Regions from separate parts of the Streptococcus halitosis genome, predicted to be linked through region 3. Evidence: predicted binding sites of a transcription regulator. Region 3 holds the regulator's gene; each other region holds the start of a gene.
The links. The regulator CtsR, encoded in region 3, represses protease genes until heat stress. The targets are predictions, from matches to a motif close to TTGGTCAAAAAAGGTCAAANA.
Positions count from the first base shown of each region.

Region 1: a site for CtsR is predicted at 1,728-1,748, ahead of DB729_RS02045 (ATP-dependent Clp protease ATP-binding subunit). Genes of this name have one in related genera too.
Region 2: a site for CtsR is predicted at 3,459-3,479, ahead of DB729_RS00655 (ATP-dependent Clp protease proteolytic subunit). Genes of this name have one in related genera too.
Region 4: a site for CtsR is predicted at 2,789-2,809, ahead of DB729_RS00545 (ATP-dependent Clp protease ATP-binding subunit). Genes of this name have one in related genera too.

Region 1 covers NZ_QEMY02000001.1:406,707-412,025, reverse strand. Annotated here, with positions in the region: gene DB729_RS02050 (Spy0128 family protein) at 1-1,346, shown strand, start outside; gene DB729_RS02045 (ATP-dependent Clp protease ATP-binding subunit) at 1,799-3,904, shown strand; gene DB729_RS02040 (S-ribosylhomocysteine lyase) at 3,963-4,445, opposite strand; gene DB729_RS02035 (ABC transporter ATP-binding protein) at 4,732-5,319, shown strand, end outside.
Region 2 covers NZ_QEMY02000001.1:123,228-128,546, forward strand. Annotated here, with positions in the region: gene DB729_RS00630 (branched-chain amino acid ABC transporter permease) at 1-212, opposite strand, end outside; gene DB729_RS00635 (branched-chain amino acid ABC transporter permease) at 216-1,085, opposite strand; gene DB729_RS00640 (ABC transporter substrate-binding protein) at 1,206-2,366, opposite strand; gene DB729_RS00645 (YlbG family protein) at 2,455-2,724, opposite strand; gene DB729_RS00655 (ATP-dependent Clp protease proteolytic subunit) at 2,803-3,393, opposite strand; gene upp (uracil phosphoribosyltransferase) at 3,567-4,196, opposite strand; gene DB729_RS00665 (deoxycytidylate deaminase) at 4,285-4,752, opposite strand; gene DB729_RS00670 (TetR/AcrR family transcriptional regulator) at 4,771-5,319, opposite strand, start outside.
Region 3 covers NZ_QEMY02000001.1:653,210-658,528, forward strand. Annotated here, with positions in the region: gene DB729_RS03250 (ATP-dependent Clp protease ATP-binding subunit) at 90-2,522, opposite strand; gene DB729_RS03255 (CtsR family transcriptional regulator) at 2,524-2,982, opposite strand; gene DB729_RS03260 (ABC transporter ATP-binding protein) at 3,101-3,829, opposite strand; gene DB729_RS03265 (ABC transporter substrate-binding protein) at 3,829-4,836, opposite strand; gene DB729_RS03270 (ABC transporter permease) at 4,875-5,319, opposite strand, start outside.
Region 4 covers NZ_QEMY02000001.1:101,723-107,041, reverse strand. Annotated here, with positions in the region: gene DB729_RS00550 (NUDIX hydrolase) at 1-357, opposite strand, end outside; gene DB729_RS00545 (ATP-dependent Clp protease ATP-binding subunit) at 488-2,749, opposite strand; gene DB729_RS00540 (DUF1797 family protein) at 2,987-3,217, opposite strand; gene DB729_RS00535 (amino acid ABC transporter permease) at 3,410-4,093, shown strand; gene DB729_RS00530 (amino acid ABC transporter ATP-binding protein) at 4,093-4,827, shown strand; gene DB729_RS00525 (TfoX/Sxy family protein) at 4,861-5,181, shown strand.

The DNA of each region.
Region 1 (5,319 bases), 250 kb from region 3:
CAGCAGCATTCCAAGGTGGCGTATTGAAAGCTTCTGTTACTTCAGCAGAACCAACTTTCACTAACACATATAAAGCTGCTCCAACAAATGCGACAATCAAAGCAACTAAGAAGATTATAGGTAAAGAGCTTGTAGCTGATGCTTATACTTTCGAATTGAAAGAAAAAGATGCAGTTGTAGCTACAGCTAATAACACTGCTTCAGGCGAAGTTGTCTTCAAGGTTACCTACACAGAGGCAGGAGAGCACACTTACACTATTACTGAAAAAGCAGGAACAGAAGCAGGTGTGACTTACTCAACTGAATCCCACACAGTTAAAGTGAACGTAGTGGATAACGGCCAAGGTCAATTGGTTGCGACTGTAGAAGATGCGGATGCAGAACGTGTCTTCACTAATATCTATACAGCACCAGTACCAACAGCTACATCAGCAACACTTGAGTTTACGAAAGAATTGACTGGTCGTGCCTTGGTTGATGGTGAATTCCAATTTGAATTGTATGAAGGTACAAAACTAGTTGATACAAAAACAAACCAAGCTGGAAAAGTAACATTTAAAGCAATCAACTATGATGCAGAAGGTGTTCATACTTATACTGTAAAAGAAGTGAATGCCGGAGCAACTGGTATTACTTACGACACAGAAAAGACTGCAGTGGTAACAGTAACCAAAGATGCAGCAACAAATGCCTTGAAGGCAACTGTTGAATACCCAGCAGGTAGTGTCTTCACGAATAGCTTTAAAGCACCAGCAGTAGAAGCTACGATTGAAGCAACTAAGAAACTTGAAGGTAAAGAACTTGCGGCTGATGCTTATACTTTCGAATTGAAAGAAAATGGTGCAGTTGTAGCGGAAACTAAGAACACTGCCGAAGGTAAAGTAGCCTTTGTTCGTTCATTCGAAGAAGCAGGTACTCACACTTATACCTTGATTGAAAAAGTTGGTACTGAAGAGGGTATTGAATACGATAAGACTGAGCATACTGTAACAGTCACTGTAGTTGCGGATGGTCAAGGTCTCTTGACTGCGACTGTCTCATATGCAGATGGTAAAGCAGTTGTATTTACAAATAAATACACTGTTCCAAATCCAACACCGGATCCAAACCCAACACCAAATCCAACACCAAATCCAAACCCAACACCGGATCCAAACTCAACACCGGATCCAGATCCAAATAAACCAGGAGAAAAAGAGGAACCAAACCCAACACCTCCAGCTACGGAGACTAAAGGTAAAGCTGAACTTCCAAAAACAGGTGAAGCAACATCTATCTTCTCAGCAATTGGATTTGTAGTCTTGGCATTGAGTGGACTGGTATTCTTCGTAAAACGTAAAGCTTAAGCTTTCGTAGAAGAAACATGAAACTTGGTAAGTGAGAATTCTACTTCTCTCTTAAACCTGATAGAGAAAGTCTCTAGAAAATTCGTTTTCTAGGGGCTTTTTTGTACTTCAAAATAATTTTTTAAAAATAGTCAAATTTGGTCAAAAAAGTTATTGACTTTTACTGACCAAAGTGGTATAGTAGAAACATAAGGAAAATGACTTCCTTAGAAAAACTCATTTTCAATGACTCTATTTCTTGAAAATGTATAATAGATACCCTAGAAAGGGGTGAGGCCTATGTTAAATCTAACAGACTTTGAAAAGAAAATGATAAAAGGCTTATTTAAAAAAGAAAAACCAGAAGTTATTCTTAGGGTAGCAAGTTAGCTAGTCTAAAATTTTTAAAACAAAGGTCAAAGATAGTCAATATCAGAGATCGCATCTAATTAAGAATAAACGAGGTAAAGAATATGAACAACAACTTTAATAACTTTAACAACATGGATGATTTATTTAACCAATTGATGGGTGGTATGCGAGGATACAGTTCTGAAAACCGTCGCTACTTGATTAATGGACGTGAAGTGACGCCTGAGGAATTTGCTCACTATCGTGCAACTGGTCAATTACCAGGAAATGCAGAATCTGATGCGCAAATACAACAACACGCTTCAGGTATGAAACAAGACGGTGTCCTTGCTAAACTAGGTCGTAACTTGACAGCGGAAGCTCGTGAGGGCAAGTTGGATCCTGTTATCGGACGAAACAAGGAAATTCAAGAAACATCTGAAATCCTCTCACGTCGTACGAAAAATAATCCTGTTCTGGTCGGAGATGCAGGTGTTGGTAAGACAGCCGTTGTCGAAGGTCTAGCACAAGCCATTGTGAACGGAGATGTTCCAGCTGCTATTAAGAACAAGGAAATCATTTCCATTGACATCTCAGGTCTTGAGGCTGGTACTCAATACCGTGGTAGCTTTGAAGAAAACGTTCAAAATCTAATCAATGAAGTAAAAGAAGCAGGGAATATTATCCTCTTCTTTGATGAAATTCACCAAATCCTTGGCGCTGGCTCAATCGGAGGAGACAGTGGTTCTAAAGGGCTTGCGGACATTCTCAAGCCAGCTCTCTCTCGAGGTGAGTTGACCGTTATTGGGGCAACGACTCAAGACGAATACCGTAACACCATCTTGAAAAATGCAGCTCTTGCTCGTCGTTTCAACGAAGTGAAGGTCAATGCTCCTTCAGCAGAGGATACCTTTAAAATCCTTCAAGGGATTCGTGATCTCTATCAACAACACCACAATGTCATTTTGCCAGACGAAGTCTTGAAAGCAGCAGTTGATTATTCTGTCCAATACATTCCTCAACGTAGCTTGCCAGATAAGGCTATCGACCTTGTCGATGTAACGGCTGCTCACTTGGCAGCTCAACATCCTGTAACAGATGTGCATGCTGTTGAACGTGAAATTGAGGCAGAAAAAGACAAGCAAGAAAAAGCAGTTGAGGCAGAAGACTTTGAAGCAGCTCTTAATGCCAAAACACGCATTGCAGAATTGGAGAAAAAAATCGAAAACCACACAGAAGACATGAAAGTGACTGCAAGTGTCAACGATGTGGCTGAATCTGTGGAACGAATGACAGGTATTCCAGTGTCACAAATGGGAGCATCAGACATCGAACGTTTGAAGGATATGGCTCATCGCTTGGAACACAAGGTTATCGGCCAAGATAAGGCAGTAGAAGCTGTAGCTCGTGCTATCCGTCGTAACCGAGCAGGATTTGATGAAGGCAATCGTCCAATCGGTAGCTTCCTCTTTGTAGGGCCTACTGGGGTTGGTAAGACAGAGCTTGCTAAGCAGTTGGCATTGGATATGTTTGGGACTAAGGATGCGATCATCCGTTTGGATATGTCTGAATACAGTGACCGCACAGCCGTTTCTAAGCTAATCGGTACAACAGCAGGTTATGTGGGGTATGATGATAATAGCAATACCTTGACAGAACGTGTTCGTCGCAATCCTTACTCTATCATTCTCTTGGACGAAATTGAAAAGGCTGATCCTCAAGTAATCACCCTTCTCCTCCAAGTATTGGATGACGGTCGTTTAACTGATGGTCAAGGAAATACAGTGAACTTCAAGAACACTGTCATTATCGCAACATCAAATGCTGGATTTGGCTATGAAGCCAACTTGACAGAAGATGCGGACAAACCAGAATTGATGGATCGTTTGAAACCATACTTCCGTCCAGAATTCCTCAATCGCTTTAACGCAGTTATCGAGTTCTCACACTTGAATAAGGAAGACCTTTCTAAGATTGTGGACTTGATGTTGGCGGAAGTCAACCAAACTTTGGCTAAGAAAGACATTGATTTGGAAGTTAGTCAAGCAGCTAAGGACTTTATCACAGAAGAAGGCTATGATGAAGTTATGGGTGTTCGTCCGCTCCGCCGCGTGGTTGAACAACAAATTCGTGATAAAGTAACAGACTTCCACTTGGATCATCTAGATGCCAAACATTTGGAAGCAGACATGGAAGATGGCGTTTTGGTCATTCGTGAAAAAGCCTAACTCAAGATTTTGAGAATAAAAAAGAAGGAACTAGCTAAAAGCTGGTTCCTTTTTGTGTTTAGATAACATGACGCTCAAAGGCATCATCTGAGATTCCTTGTTCCAGGATGAGTTTCGCCCATTCTTTAGCTGAAAAGAGGCTGTGGTCCTTGTAGTTTCCGCAAGATTCGATGGTTGTTCCAGGGACATCTTCCCAAGTAGTGGTTTCAGCAATTTCCTTGAGCGAATCCTTGATAACGGCCGCAATTTCAGCGCTAGTATGGCGTCCCCACATAATCATGTGGAAGCCTGTGCGGCAACCAAATGGTGAGCAGTCAATCATGCCGTCAATGCGGGTACGGATGAGTTTTGCCAAGAGGTGTTCGATAGTGTGAAGGCCAGCGGTAGGGATAGAGTCCTCATTTGGCTGTACCAAGCGAATATCAAAGTTGGAGATGACATCTCCCTTTGGCCCTGTTTCTTCCCCAATCAAGCGAACATAGGGTGCTTTAACAATAGTGTGGTCAAGTTCAAAACTTTCAACAATAACTTCTTTTGACATGGTAGTTCCTTTCAGTTTTCTTTTTTCATTATATCATAAAGGGTGCTGTTGATGGAGTTTGATAAATAACTTTTTGAGACTAGAATGATAATAAAGTCTCTATACATAAACCTCAGAATTATAAAAAAGAATGGAGTAAAGGAAAAGAAAAACTGAGTTCTTTCTAATGAAGCTAGAGCGACTTTTGAAAAGTGGATCAACTTTTTCTGAAATTTCTGTTTAATCTCTGAACTAATTCTGAACTAGATTGGGTATACTGGAGAAAATAAAGATAAAGGAGTTCAGTATGGAACATATGGTGAAAATAGAAGGCGTCTGCAAAAAGCATGGCAGCAAGCAGATTTTAGAAGATATTTCTTTTACAGCTAGAAGCGGTCGGATTACAGCTTTTCTAGGCCCAAATGGTGCAGGGAAAAGTTCGACCTTGAGGATTCTCTTGGGGTTAGATTGGGCGACAGCAGGAACTGCGACTTTTGATGGACAAACCTATCAGTCAATGATTTATCCTCTCAAAACAGTAGGTGCAGCTTTTGACGGTATTGGAGGTCTGCCAAATAGAAAGGTTTACGACCATCTGCATATTATTGCTGCAAGTAATGCTATTCCGAAGTTTCGGATTGATGAGGTATTGGATATGACTGGGATCGCTCATAAGAAAAAGGATTTCTTATCAAGCCTGTCTCTGGGGGAAGGTCAACGCTTGGGTTTGGCAGCAGCTTTGCTGGGTGATCCTCAGTTTCTTATATTAGATGAGCCGACTAATGGGCTGGATCCAAGTGGGATTAAGTGGTTTAGAAAGTTCATCCGTCAGCAGGTTGATTTAGGGAAAACGGTACTTCTATCTTCCCATATCCTATCAGAGGTGCAAATGGTG
Region 2 (5,319 bases), 530 kb from region 3:
GCCATAAAACCAGCATGTCCAAGTGAGAATTGTCCTGAAAAACCAACAATTAAGTTCAAACCTACTGCAAGGATGATATTAATCCCAATTTGTTCTAAAATTTGGACATGGAATAGATTGAGAACACCAGCAGAAACTAGTACACTAATCAATCCATAACCCGCTAATAGAAGGAATAACCAGAGAATATTTACTTTAAGATTTGTCTTCATTGTTTACACCTTCTCTTTCACATTCTTACCAAGGATACCTGCAGGGCGGACAATCAAAATTAACAACAAGATTCCATAAACAATGGCATCACGGAAGTCTGACATCCCAAAGGCTGTCGCAAAGGTTTCCAATAGACCAATTACAAAGCCACCAAGAGCCGCACCAGGAATAATCCCGATACCACCGAGTACAGCTGCAACGAATGATTTTAGACCTGGAGTCACACCCATCAAAGGGTCAAGGGAGTTGTAGTAAAGGGCAATGAGGACACCTGCTGCACCAGCAAGAGCTGAACCCAAAGCAAAGGTAAAGCTGATTGTACGATTTACATTAATTCCCATCAATTGAGCTGCATCGCTATCTACGGATACCGCACGCATGGCTTTCCCCATTTTTGTTTTTTGGACGATCAATTGCAATAGAACCATTAACAATATAGAAACTGCTAAAATCATCAATTGAACATTTGTCAAGCTAATTGGCCCAAAATCATAGCGAACTGTTTGAATGACTTGAGGAAAGGCGCGAGTATTGGCACCTACTAGATAAACCATTCCGTATTCTAGTAAGAAGGACACTCCGATGGCAGTAATCAATACGGCAATACGTGTAGAGTGTCGCAAAGGACGGTAGGCAAGAAATTCAATTACAACACCAAGTAGTGCGGTTCCTGCCATTGAAATAATCAAAGCTAAAAAGAAATCCATTTGGAAGGAATTAATCAAAAAGTAACCAATAAAGGCACCTATCATATAAATATCACCGTGGGCGAAGTTGATGAGTTTGATAATTCCATAAACCATGGTATAACCCAGAGCCAAAAGTGCATAAACACTACCCAGAATTAAACCATTCACAAGCTGTTGGAGCATAGCATTCACTCTTTTCTATTGTTATTTTTTAGAAAATTTTCATCATTTTCACAAGTTCATAAACACCGAAACAGGGAGTGAGTCAACGGCTCATTCCCTATTTCAACTACTATTCTAATGTCATGGTTTTACAACTTCTGCTGCTTCTACTTTACCATTGTTCATGGTCATCATGTAAGCAGTTTTCACTGTATTGTGGTCAGCATCAAAGCTCGTTTGACCAGTTACACCATCAAAATCTTTTGTTTTAGCAAGGTTATCCTTGATTTCACCTGAGTTTTTAGCACCTTTTGCAGCATTGGCTACTAGGTAAACTGAGTCATAAGCCAAGGCTGAGAAGGTTGAAGGTTCTTCATTGTATTTAGCACGATATGCCTCAAGGAAGGCTTTAGCTTTTTCAGAAACATCAACTGTAGTTGAGAATCCTGAGATGAAGTAAATGTTTGATGCTTTTTCAGCTGTTGCTTGTTGAACAAATTCTTCACCGTTAAATCCATCACCACCAACGATTGGTTTATCAATTCCCATACCACGAGCTTGGTTTACAATTTTACCTGCTTCTGTGTAGTAACCTGGAACAACGATAGCGTCAAAGTCTTTCCCTTTCATTTTAGTAAGGGCTGCTTGAAAGTCTGTATCACCTGCTACAAACGTTTCATCTGCTACAATCTCACCCTTGTAGGCTTCACGGAAAGATTTAGCAATACCTTTAGCATAGTCACTAGCATTGTCAGTATAAAGAACAACCTTCTTAGCATTCAACTTGTTTGTTACATAGTTAGAAATAATCTTCCCTTGGAAGCTATCTTGGAATGTTCCGATAAATAGGTAATCTTGACCTTTTGTCAATCCATCTTGAGTAGCACTTGGTGAGATCAATGGCACTCCAGCTTTGGTAGCGTTAGCTACAGCTGCGGCAGTTGCACCAGATGTTGCAGGTCCTACAATAGCTGCTACTTTTGATTGGGTTACAAGGTTCGTTGTAACAGAAGCTGCTTCAGCAGTTTCTGACTTGTTGTCTTTGTCTACAACTTCGATTTGTTTTCCATCGATACCACCTGCTGCATTGATTTCATCAACGGCAAGTTGAGCTCCTTTTTGTTCAGATGTTCCGTAGGCTGCTACGGCACCTGTTTCTTCAAAGTTAAATCCGATTTTAATTGTCTTTTCATCGACTGAGTTACCAGCAGCGTTTGAGGCTCCTGATTTGACCTCTCCACAAGCGGCGAGAAGGGCTACGCTAGCAAGGGCCACAAAAGATAGGGCAAATTTTTTCTTCATTTTTTATCTCCTTATAATATTGTTCCAAAATAGTATGTTAAGAATATACCGAATTATCAGAAAATTGTCAACCTTTTTATTCACTTTTTTAAATGATAACGTTTTCTTCGTTTCGATAGAGATTGCCAACGAAGGGAGTTTCTAACTCTTGAATGTGACACCGTCTAATTTTCTTGATAAATCTTTCCTTACCTAATCTCTCTACTAAGTCATCTAACTCCTCAGTTGGAACATAGAGCTGCAAGTAACGATGCTTCTTAGAATGGTAACAGATGTCACCGTATTCCTGAAGTTTCTTTGCATCCCGATTATAGTAAAGATAGATGATTAATCCTGATCGATTGACCTTTTCAAACATGATAAATCCTCTTTCTAAGAAATCTTCTCCTATTATATCAAAAAAAGCAAACCCCGTCGAGTTTGCTTTTTAGCTTGGTTAGCTCAAAGAATTATTGACCATGATTTCATCAATAAAACCATACTCAAGTGTTTCTTGGGCGCTCATCCAGTAATCACGTTCTGCGTCTACATGAATTTGCTCAACTGTTTTACCAGAGTTATCTGCAAGAATTTGCTCCAAAGTCTTACGAGTTTTAAGCAAGTGCTCTGCAGCGATTGCCATATCTGTCTGTTGGGTACCACCACCTGTACCACCCATTGGTTGGTGAATCATGTACTCTGCATTTGGAAGCATGAAACGTTTGCCTTTTGCGCCACTTGATGCAATGACAGTCCCCATGGATGCAGCCATCCCCATAACGATTGTTTGGACATCCGCCTTGATAAAGTTCATTGTATCAACGATTGCCAAACCAGCTGAAACAGAGCCCCCAGGTGTATTGACATAAAGGTAAATATCTTTTGTGCTGTCTTGGGCATCCAAGAAGAGTAATTGGGCGATAACGGAGTTGGCCATGTTGTCTTCAACTGGACCTGTTAGCATGATGATGCGGTCTTTCAGAAGACGAGAGTAAATATCATAGGAACGTTCTCCACGGCTTGTTTGTTCAATAACTACAGGAATCATTCATTTCTCCTTTTAATGTTGAATTTTCTTAGTCTTACGACTCAATACAGAACTATTATATCTTTTTGGTCAAAAAAGGTCAAATTTTTGCTCTATTCTCTAAACAGAAACAAAAACTCAACCTCCTTTCAAGTCAAAAACGAACTTCTAGTTTCAATATTTAATTTGGAATTTTATTTAGTACCAAACAAGCGGTCTCCAGCATCTCCTAGACCTGGAACAATATAACCGTGTTCGTTCAAGCGTTCATCCAAGGCCGCAGTAAAAATTTCTACATCTGGGTGTGCTTCTTGAAGGGCTTTCACTCCTTCTGGAGCAGATACTAGGCAGACAAACTTGATATTTGAAGCACCACGTTTTTTAAGGGAATCTACTGCCAAGATTGCTGAGCCACCTGTTGCCAACATTGGATCAACGACAAAGATTTGACGTTGGTCAATATCTTCAGGCAATTTCACCAAATATTCAACTGGTTGAAGGGTTTCTTCATCACGGTACATACCGATATGACCAACTTTGGCTGCTGGAACCAAGCTCAAGAGGCCATCTACCATCCCGATACCTGCACGCAAGATTGGGACAATAGCCAATTTTTTCCCAGCCAATTGTTTTTGAACTGTCTTTGTGATAGGTGTTTCGATTTCCACGTCTTCAAGTGGAAGATCACGAAGTACTTCATATCCCATCAACATCGCAATCTCATCTACTAGCTCACGAAAAGCTTTTGTAGAAGTATCTGTACGTCGCAAGATTGACAATTTGTGTTGAATGAGTGGATGATTAATGACTTCAATTTTTCCCATTTTCTGAGTTCCTTCTTTCAATTTATTCTTCTTATTATATCAAAAAACGGTTTAAAAAGCTTTCTAAACCATTTATTTTTATTAATTTTTAAATCAAATCTGCCTCTTGAAGAGCTGTCTGAACAGTCTCTAATGGTAAATGGGTCAACTCGGTGCCTTTTTCTTGATAAAGGTACTGGGCATAGTCATCCATTCGGTACTGGTTGATATAAACCACGCGCTTGCAACCAACTTGAAGCAGTTGTTTGGTGCAGTTCAGACAAGGGAAATGGGTCACATAGGCTGTAAATCCTCTGGGAACCCCTCGCTCAGCCCCTTGGAGAATAGCATTAACCTCGGCGTGAAGGGTTCGAACACAGTGACCTTCAATGACCAGACATTCGTGGTCAATACAGTGCTCCGTTCCTGATACGGAACCATTATAGCCAGTTGAAATGACTTTATTGTCTTTGACTAAGACAGCTCCCACCTTGGCACGTTTGCAGGTCGAACGATTGGCAATCAGTAAAGCCTGGGCTGCAAAGTACTCATCCCAAGCCAGTCTTTTTTCTGTCATAAGTCTTCTCCTTATCCCCTATTTTTTGAAAAATGGCAAGCGTAAATCTGCAATCTTTTCAGCTGGAACCTTCATGCCATCCTTGATCCATTTGAGCAGAACCGATACGATGGCAGAACTCCAAAAGGAATGAAGGTAGCTACTAACGCCTTTTGATTTTCCGTGATATTTTTCTAGAAATTCCTGCATGGCTTGGACAAAAATCTTTTCCAAATGGTAGTCCAGAGCAAGTTGAATAACCTTGGCTTCTTTCTTGGCTGCGCGGAAAAGGTGTACCCAGACTAGATAAAGATCGGTTTTGACATCGTAGTGGCTCAACTGTTCCATAATATTATGGACACTGCGTTTAAAAACACTTTCCAAAATCTCTTCTTTGGAGTCATAGTTACGATAGAAGGCAGCACGAGAGACGCCCGCCCGTTTGACCAGCTCCGAAATACTGATCTTGGCCAAGTCTTTTTTCTCTAGAAGTTGCAAAAGAGCCGTCTCGATTGCTTCTCTGGTTAAAAAATTGGATTCTTGATTTGATTTTCTGAGATTTTCAAGAGATTTTTCAGATATTTTACG
Region 3 (5,319 bases):
ACCAATATTTACATATTGTCAACTTGTTTCCTTTGGTTTCATAAAAATAAATACAAAAAAGAATCAGGACTTCTCCTGATTCTCCATTTTTAAGCAATATCAAATTTTAGTTGACCAGCTTTGACACCGATTTTGAGGATTTTGCCTGCTACCAGTTCTCCCTTGAGGAGGAGTTCTGCCAGCTTGTCTTCCACCTCTGTTTGCAGTGTTCTGCGAAGTGGGCGAGCTCCCATTTCTGGATCATATCCTTGGCTTGCTAGTAACTTCAGTGCCGAAGCTTGCAGTTTCAAGTCAATACCCTTCTCTGCTAGGCTAGCAATCAATGGTTTAACCATGATCTTGACAATTTCCTGCATGTGTTCACTATCCAAGCTATGGAAGACCACCTTTTCATCAATACGGTTGATAAACTCTGGTCGATAAGCTTTTTTCAACTCTTCGAAGATTCGTTTTTCCATATTTTCTTGGTCAAAACGAATGTCCTTGGCCCCAAAACCGACAGTCTTGTCATCACGAAGGGCTGTCGCACCAAGGTTTGACGTCATGATGATAATGGTATTTGAAAAGTCAACCTTGCGCCCCTTGCTGTCTGTTAGAACTCCATCATCCAAGACCTGCAAGAGAACATTAAAGATGTCTGGGTGTGCCTTCTCGACCTCATCAAAGAGGAGTACGGAGTAAGGCTTATTACGAACCTTCTCTGTCAATTCCCCACCTTCTTCGTAGCCCACATAACCCGGAGGGGCACCGTTGAGACGGCTAGCTGCAAATTTCTCCATATACTCACTCATATCAAAGCGGATAAGAGCTGATTCGTCATCAAAGAGAACTTCTGCCAAAGCCTTAGCCAATTCGGTCTTTCCGACACCCGTCGGTCCTAGGAACATAAAGGAGCCAATCGGACGTTTGTGACTGCGAATACCTGACTGGTTACGGCGAATGGCACGGCTAATACTTGAAACAGCTTGATCTTGACCGATGACACGTTTGTGCAACTCCGCTTCCAAATTAAGGTATTTCTTGGCATCCGTTTGTGTCAGTTTTTGAACTGGAATTCCTGACAAACGACTCAAGGTGGTTAAAATTTCAGATTCTGTTACCAAGTCTTTATAGACAGGGACTTCCTGCTCTTTTGCAATTAACTGGGCAGCTTGTTTCCACTTGCCATCCATCAGGGCCTTGTCAGCTGGAGTCAAGTCGGATTCGTCTGCTTTCACATGCTTGGATTTGTTTTGCACTGTTGCTGCTGCTTCATCTAAGAGGTCGATAGCAGAGTCTGGCAAGTGACGACTGGTCAAGTAACGATGCGCCATCTTAACAGCTGTTTCAACAGCTTCATCTGTGATTTGCACACGATGGTGTTTCTCATAGGTAGCTTTCAAACCTTGCAAAATAATCATGCTGTCAGCTAAACTTGGCTCTTCAATCGTCACTTTGGCAAACCTACGAGAAAGGGCAGCATCTTTTTCGATGTGTTTTTGGTATTCTTCCTGAGTGGTTGCACCAACCGTTCTCAGAGTTCCACGAGCCAAGGCTGGTTTCAAGATATTGGCCGCATCCAGAGTCGAGTCAATACCGCTACCAGAACCCATGATGGTGTGGAGTTCATCGATAAAGAGGATCACTTTGCCATCTTCCTCGATATCCTTGATGATATTGTTCATGCGCTCTTCAAAGTCACCACGAAAACGTGTCCCTGCAACGACATTCATCAAATCGAGCTCTAGAACGCGCATCTTAGCCATTTCCGCAGGTACATCCCCACTAGCAATACGCTGGGCAAGTCCAAGTGCCAGAGCTGTTTTCCCGACACCAGCATCCCCAACCAAGACCGGATTGTTCTTGGTCTTCCGACTCAAAATCTGAATCATACGTGAAATTTCCTTGTCACGACCGATAACTGGCTCTAACTTGCCAGAGCGCGCTTGCTCCGTTAGATCATGCGTGTAATCCTCTAGACCACCACTTTGAGCTTGAGGCATGCCCATCATATTGGCCATGGAATTTTGCTTGTCAGATACCGTGCGATGGCGTTGACGTAAAGCCTTAAGATCTTCTCTTGTCCATCCTGCACGCTCCTCTAGATTGCGACGAAGAGCGGCAATTCTGACCTGATCTTTCTGGTCTTCATAAGAAAAACCTGCTCTCTCCAAGATGCGAGTCGCCAAGGCATTGCCGTCATGCAAAATCGCATAGAGGACATGCTCTGTCCCAAGCACCTTTGCATGGACCACTGAGGCCACATACTCTGCTTCTGCAAAGAGAACTTCTAAACGATGGGAAAAGGGCAATTCCGTAAAGGTTTCATCTTGGCTATAGTCCGTTTCAGTCAGTTCCAACGCAACCTCTTCTAAACGGTCCATTTCATAAGGATAATCATTTAAAGTTGCACCTGCCACACTGTAACTGTGATTGGACATGGCAATCAATAAATGCCAAGATTCTAGGTAACGAGCTCCAAAATGGCTCGCAACCATGTAGGCACTTTCGATACATTCATTCAATGCTTTTGAATAGTTCATCTTACTTCTCTTTTCTATCTACCTCTTGCAATAGCTGTCGGAGCATATTGGCACGAACAACTGAGGATTCTTCCCCTAGGACACGATCCGTTGCTACTGAAGTTAGCAAGGTCATCTCCTGCTTGGTCATTAAGTCCTGCTCCACCAAAAGCTGGAGAATATCCTCATAGATCTCCTGACTAACTCGCTCACCAATCGAGTAAAGCAAATCGCGGAGCATCTCATGATGACTGGAAAACTCAATCCGCCCTATGCGAATGTAGCCTCCACCACCACGCTTGCTCTCAACTAAGTAACCTCTACTTTCCGTAAAGCGGGTCTTAATTACATAGTTAATCTGACTCGGTACAACCTGAAAGGTATCTGCCAACTGGCTCCGTTGCAATTCCACGATACCAGACTGGTCTAAAATCGCCTTGATATAGGCTTCGATATGATCTGATGTATTTTTAAATCTCATAGTAAATCAAACTCCTTCTTTGAACCTTGACTATCTTTGACTATTATACCGAAATTTTTTCATTTTTAAAAGAAAAAGGGCGCTGGTGAAGGATAATCTTCACCAACTCCCTATTTTTCTACTTATCTAAGCCCAATTCTGCTAATATTTGTCGTTTGTAGGCAATTTTTTGGACTTCCTTGTCCTCGTCTTCAGACCAATCTAGTTTAATTTCTGAAACAATTTGCCCAGGACGATTTTTTAGGATGTAGATGCGGTCGCTGAGATTGAGGGCCTCTTCGATACTATGTGTGATAATCAAAGTCGTCAGCTGTAGCTGTTTGTGAATCTCCAGATACCAAGTATGGAGTTCCATCTTGGTCATCTCGTCCAAAGCGCTAAAGGCCTCATCCAAAAGAAAGAGTTTGTGTCCAAAAAGATAGGTCCGAAGCAAGGCTACACGCTGGCGCATCCCTCCGCTGAGTTCGTGAGGATACTTGTCCCGTACAGCTGTCAACTGGAAGATCGCAAGGATGTCATCCGCTCGGGCAATAGCCTCTGCCTTATCCACCTTTTGAATCAAGAGCGGCAGGATGATATTGCCAAGCACCGTCTTGTGCTCCAAGAGGAGATCCTTTTGTAACATATAACTCACGCGCCCCTTAGGATTCTCCTCGCCATCAAGGACAATTCGCCCAGACTGGACTTCTAAAATCCCAGCGATTAGGTTAAAGAGGGTGGTCTTTCCAACACCACTAGGTCCCAGGATAGAAACTACTTCACCTGACTTCACCTGCAGGTTGATGTCCTCTAAAATCTTTTCATCGCCATAGGCATAGCTCACGTGTTCTAGTCTAATTTCTGTCATTATTTTACAAATTCATTAGTGAAGCCTTTGTCTGTCAAGTCTTCTTTAAGGATACCATTTTCTTTGTCCCATTTGTAGAAGGCATTCCAGCGTTCTGCGTCAAATTGTCCCCATTTTTCCTTGTCGCTTGCGTATTCTTTTGACAAGTATTTTTGAGATTCGATAACAAAGTCACGTTTTTCCTTGAGTTCAGGTGCGTTCTTAATGAGGATATCTGCAGCTTCCTCTGGATGTTCCATGGCATATTGGTAGCCTTTTTTGATAGCTTGGATAACTTTGCGAGCTTCTTCTTTGTTGTCTTTGAGATAGTCGTTGTTAGCGATGATTACTGGTGAGTAGTAGTCAAACTCTTTTACATAGTCTTTCAAATACATGAAGTTAGCGTCTACGCCTTGAGATTTGGCAAGAATACCATCCCAACCGTAGTAGATCCAAGCAGTGTCAAAGACGCCATTAGCAATTGGTGTGATTGAGTTTGAGTCGTTGTTTGGTACTTTTTCGACCTTCTCAAAGTCTCCACCTTGTGATTCTACTAAAGTCTTCAACATTGCAAGCTCCGTTGGGTCATTCCAAGTTCCGTATTTCTTACCAACCAAATCCTTCGGACTGCTTACATTGTCAGATTTACGAGAGATGATTCCTGATGTATTGTGCTCAACGATAGCGGCAACGGCAGTAATTCCTGCCCCTTTTTCCAATTTTTTAGCCATGTAGTCTTGGAAATACACTGCAAATGGTGCCTTACCATTGATCACCAAGTCAGAAGAACTTTCTTCAGGTGGCAATTTCAAATCAACATCCACTCCAGCTTCTTTGAAATAACCTTTTTCCTTGGCAACATACAGCCCTGTGTGGTTGGTATTTGGCGTCCAATCTAGGATAAAGTCAATCTTTTTGAGTTCTGCTTCTTTGTTATCCTTAGAAGCAGTTTCTTGGCCACAAGCCACAAGTACGACAGCTACAAAAGCCGTTACAAGCGTTAAAAACACTTTCCATGTTTTTTTCATTTTGATTTCCTCTTTTCTTTTTCTCAAACGTTCTTGTCCTATGAACGTTTCCATTTAATCACATATTTTTCGCTGACATCGACCAACTTCATACCCAGAAGGCTAATAATCGACACCAGAATAATAATGGCAAACATGGTATCATACTGAAACAGTTTCTTGGACTGAATCATGTAAACACCTAGTCCTTCAAAGCCTCCCAACCACTCAGATACCACTGTTGTGATAAAGGCGTAGGAGACACTGACCCTCAGACCTGCATAAAAGTAGGGCAGGCTGACCGGTATTTTAAAATGCCAAAGGATTTGCCAAGGCTTGGCCCGCATCAGACTAAACAAGGTCAGCATATCCTTGTCACAATGCCTAAATCCATCTAAAATACTGACGATGATAGGGAAAGTTGTTGTCAAGATAATCAAGACAATCTTGGGCAAAATCCCATAACCTAGCCACAAGACCAGAATAGGGGCTATGGCAATGGTA
Region 4 (5,319 bases), 550 kb from region 3:
AATATGATTAAAATCTTCCAATGGTTTTTGTACTTCTTGGAAAGAAGTAGCTTCATAGAGATAAGCTGGGTTGTAGTAGTAGGCATCACGGTGGCGAGAGTAGAAATACTCATCAGCTTGCCCATAATAGGTTCCAATCTCAGCTGTAAAGCCAAGTTCTTCGATTAGTTCTCTCTTCAGTGCATCTTGATGATCTTCGCCTGCTTCAATTTCTCCACCTGGCAAGAACCAAGCACCATTGGGAGCTTGAACTAGGACAATTTGTTTTTTTTCTGCATCAGGAATAACTGCGTACACGCCATAGCGGGGCTGGTAGGTCACATTCTCTTTTTTATCACCAAAAGTTGGGTTTGCCATTGAACTTTCCTCATTCTCTAGTATCTTTATTATTATCATAATGGACGAGGGGCTAGCTGTCAAGGTTTTTCATTTATTTTAGTAAAAAAGGTGCAGAAAATGATAGACTTTCTGCACTTGTTATATAGATTTATTCTTCTCTTTCAGAAGTATTTTCTTTGATTTTTTCAGTTTTTTTGGTAGATTTGATTTGAATCTTACCATTGCTTGTCATGACTGCCTTGAGGTCTTTTTCGCTTGGATTTTCAAGGTAGTAGTCTGTAATAGCATCCTCGATATGGTCTTGAATGGTACGACGGAGTGGGCGTGCTCCCATTTTGGGATCATAACCTAGGTCAACCAACTTTTCCTTGACCTTGTCTGTCACATCGAGGTGGATGTTGTTGCTAGAGAGGCGTTTGTTGACATCCGCTAGCATGAGTTCGACGATTTGGAGGAGGTTGTCCTTGCTGAGAGGTTTAAATTCGATGATGCCGTCAAAACGGTTCATAAACTCAGGACTAAAGAAGTTGCCGAGTTCACCGAGAACAGAGTTGGTTCGACCTTCACGAGCAGCTCCAAAACCAACACTGGCTTCGGCCTTACCGGTACCGGCATTTGAGGTCATGATAATGATAGCATCCTTAAAGCTAACTGTTCGTCCTTGTCCGTCTGTCAAACGGCCATCGTCTAAGACTTGAAGGAACATGTGCATCACATCTGGATGGGCTTTTTCGACTTCATCGAGAAGGATGAGTGAGTAAGGATTACGACGAACTTTTTCCGTTAACTGACCCGCTTCATCGTAGCCAACATAACCTGGAGGGGCTCCGACTAATTTAGCCACACTGTGTTTTTCCATGTATTCACTCATATCAAAGCGAATCATGCTGTCAGCAGAACCAAAGAGTTCAATGGCTAGTTGTTTGGACAGTTCTGTCTTACCGACACCAGTTGGTCCGACAAAGAGGAAACTTCCGATTGGGCGGTTAGGAGTTCCAAGACCAACACGATTACGACGGATGGCTTTGGCAATCTTATCGACAGCTTCATCTTGACCAATGACATGAGCTTTGAGGTCGTCTGCTAGATGGATAAGCTGAGACTGTTCTTTTTCTTTGAGTTCTCCGACAGGAATATTGGTTTTCTGCTCAATGATATGCTCAATGGTTTTCTCGCTAATGATAGGAGTATCCTGGTCAGTCACCTTGTTTTTCTGCATTTCCTTGTACTTGGCAATCTGATCGCGGAAATAGGCAGCCTTTTCAAAGTCTTCCTCTCGAGTAGCTTGAGCCTTGAGATTCTCAGCTTCAATTAAACGCTGATCAATCACTTTAGGATCAACAAAGTTCAGCGTCAGATTCATCTTAGAACCAGCTTCATCTAACAGGTCAATAGCCTTGTCTGGCAAGAAGCGGTCTTGGATATAGCGATTGGAAAGATTTGCAGCAGCTTCGATAGCAGTGTCTGTGTACTTGACGTGATGGTAGTCTTCGTATTTCTTTTGAACCCCTTTGAGGATGATAATGGTTTCTTCGACAGTTGGTTCATCAACTTTGACAGGCTGCATACGACGTTCCAAAGCAGCATCTTTTTCAATGATACGGTATTCATTGAGAGTAGTAGCGCCAACCAATTGCAATTCACCACGGGCAAGGGCAGGTTTCAGGATATTACCTGCATCCATATTGCCATCACCTGCTGACCCTGCACCAACAATTTCATGGATTTCGTCGATAAAGAGGATGATGTCCTCGCGTTTGCGTATCTCTTCCATGAGCTTTTGCATACGCTCTTCAAATTGACCTCGAATCCCTGTTCCTTGAACTAGACTAACCACATCCAGACGGATGACCTGCTTGCCTTGGAGTTTATGGGGAACATCACCATCGACAATCTTCTGAGCTAAACCTTCGACAACAGCTGTTTTACCAACACCTGGTTCTCCGATAAGGACAGGATTGTTTTTGGTTCGACGGTTGAGGATTTCGATAACGCGGATAATCTCCTCGTCTCGGCCGATAACAGGGTCAATATCTCCTCGACGAGCTATTTCAGTCACGTTGATACCATATTCCTCTAGGAGCCCTCTTTCTTGGCTAGGAGGAGGTGTTTGAACAGGTCCGCGGTTTTGAGGTCCATAACCACCGTTTCCTCCATATCCTCCACCAGATTGAGTTGGAGGGACGTTATTAGAAGAAGGTTTGAAATTGTTCAAATCATTGAAAAAGTCGCCGAAAGGATCAAAGTCATGATTGTTTAAGTCAGTCATTCCTTTAAAGAGGGTATTATTTGGATCTGTTTTGATAATTTTATAGCAATTTTGACAGAGATCAATTTGCTTTTGCTGTCCATTGATATTGGTATACAGATGAATTGTTGAGTCGTTAATTTTACAGTTTTGACAGAGCATACATCTACCTCATTTCATTCTTATTCTTGGTCTAAGAAAAAGGTCAAGAATAGTCAAAGTTTTATACTCTCATTATAGCATGATTAAGGTGTAAAGCAAGTAAAAAGATTGGGAAGTGGTCGTTTTTAAAAGAGGGATTTATGAAGAATCCAGCGACATTGAAGGTAAGAAAAAATCCCATTTGTGGTGACAAAAAGGATTCTCATTTATCGGGCCCTACTGCCCGTTGTTTTTATATTAGTAAAGGAGTTCGTAGATCTCCATTGCAATCAAATCAATGCTATCAAATGTATAAGTTTCACGAGCTTCTACATCGCGAAGGGTGAAGAGTGATCCGTTTTCTTCGTCATGGCTGTATGCAACTTCTGCGACAACAACACCTTCACGTTCAAAATTACGTTTTAGATTTCCACCATCTTTTGTCATTGCTTCTAGGCGGTTAATGATTCTAACCAAATGTGATTCCATTTTGATTCTCCTCCATTTCTTATCGTTTCTATTTTACCATAAACAAGAGGTAGTTGACTAGAAAAAAACTGTGATTTCTCTCTATTTCTCTATTCTATCAAGTTAATTGTTAAAATCAGGGGAAAAAGGATTGCATTTTAATTCAATTCATGTTATAATCATACAATCTAATACATAGAAAGTTGATTGAATATGAATTTTTCTTTTTTACCAAAGTATTTACCATATTTTAACTATGGTGCTCTGATTACCGTATTGATTTCCATCCTTGTTGTCTGCTTAGGGACCATTATAGGTGTGTTACTGGCCTTTGCTCAACGTTCACACTTTAAACCGCTCGTTTGGTTTGCAAATGTGTATGTTTGGATCTTCCGTGGAACTCCGATGATGGTTCAAATAATGATTGCCTTTGCTCTTATGCATATCAATGCTCCGACTATCCAAGTGGGAATTTTAGGAGTTGATCTTTCTCGTTTGATTCCTGGTATTCTGATTATTTCTATGAATAGTGGAGCTTACGTTTCAGAAACTGTTCGTGCTGGGATCAATGCGGTTCCTAAAGGGCAGTTAGAGGCTGCTTACTCTCTTGGTATTCGTCCGAAAAATGCCATGCGTTATGTCATTTTGCCACAAGCTATCAAGAATATTCTTCCGGCTCTGGGAAATGAATTTATCACCATTATCAAGGATAGTTCTCTCTTGTCTGCGATTGGGGTGATGGAGTTGTGGAATGGTGCAACGACAGTAGCAACAACAACTTATTTACCGTTGACTCCCCTTTTATTTGCAGCCTTTTACTATTTGATTATGACCTCTGTTTTGACAGTGGCGTTGAAAGCATTTGAAAAACATATTGAACAAGGAGACAAGAAATAATGACAGAAACCTTGATTAAAATTGAAGAACTACATAAGTCTTTTGGGAAAAATGAAGTTTTAAAAGGCATCAACCTTGAGATTAAACGAGGAGAAGTTGTGGTTATTATCGGTCCGTCAGGGAGCGGGAAATCAACCCTCCTTCGTTCGATGAATCTCCTTGAAGAAGCAAGTAAAGGTAAGGTTATCTTTGAAGGAGTTGATATCACAGATAAGAAAAATGACCTTTTTGCCATGCGTGAAAAGATGGGCATGGTATTCCAACAATTCAACCTCTTTCCCAATATGACAGTGATGGAAAATATCACTTTGTCACCAATTAAAACCAAAGGTGAAAGCAAGGAAGTTGCGGAGAAAAGAGCACAGGAACTGTTAGAAAAAGTTGGCTTGCCAGATAAGGCGACGGCTTATCCACAGAGTTTGTCAGGTGGTCAGCAGCAACGGATTGCCATTGCACGTGGACTTGCTATGGAACCAGATGTTTTGCTCTTTGATGAGCCGACTTCAGCCCTAGACCCGGAGATGGTTGGAGAAGTTCTAGCTGTTATGCAAGACCTTGCCAAGTCAGGGATGACTATGGTGATTGTGACTCATGAAATGGGCTTTGCGCGTGAGGTAGCAGACCGTGTTATCTTTATGGCAGATGGGGTTGTTGTCGAAGATGGAACACCAGAAGAGATTTTCGATCAAACAAAAGAACAACGGACCAAGGAATTTTTGAGTAAGGTTTTGTAAGACCTCATTTTTAGAAGAAATGGAGTAGGTATCATGGCTTCCAGTAAAGAATATTTAAACTTTATTCTCGAACAGCTATCAGAGCTAGAGGAGATGAGTTATCGTCCAATGATGGGAGAGTATATTCTTTATTATCGTGGAAAGATTATTGGAGGAATCTATGATAATCGTCTGTTACTGAAGCCTGTGAAGATGGTCTTGGATCAACTGGGACAGACTAGGCTTGAACGTCCTTATGAAGGAGCTAAGGAGATGATTTTGATAGAAGACATTGAAGATAAATCATTTCTAATGAAATTAATCAAGGAGATGTATGAAGTCTTACCGGCTCCAAAAGTCAAAAAGAAAGCATGACAGATTTACCTAGTATAAATAGGCATAAAAGCTCGACAAGGGCTTTTTCTTATAGTTTCAGACTATAAGGTCCATTAGGCAAGAAGTGTTAGGATGGCGAGTTATTTTTTGATATAATAGAGGATATTTGATAGAAAA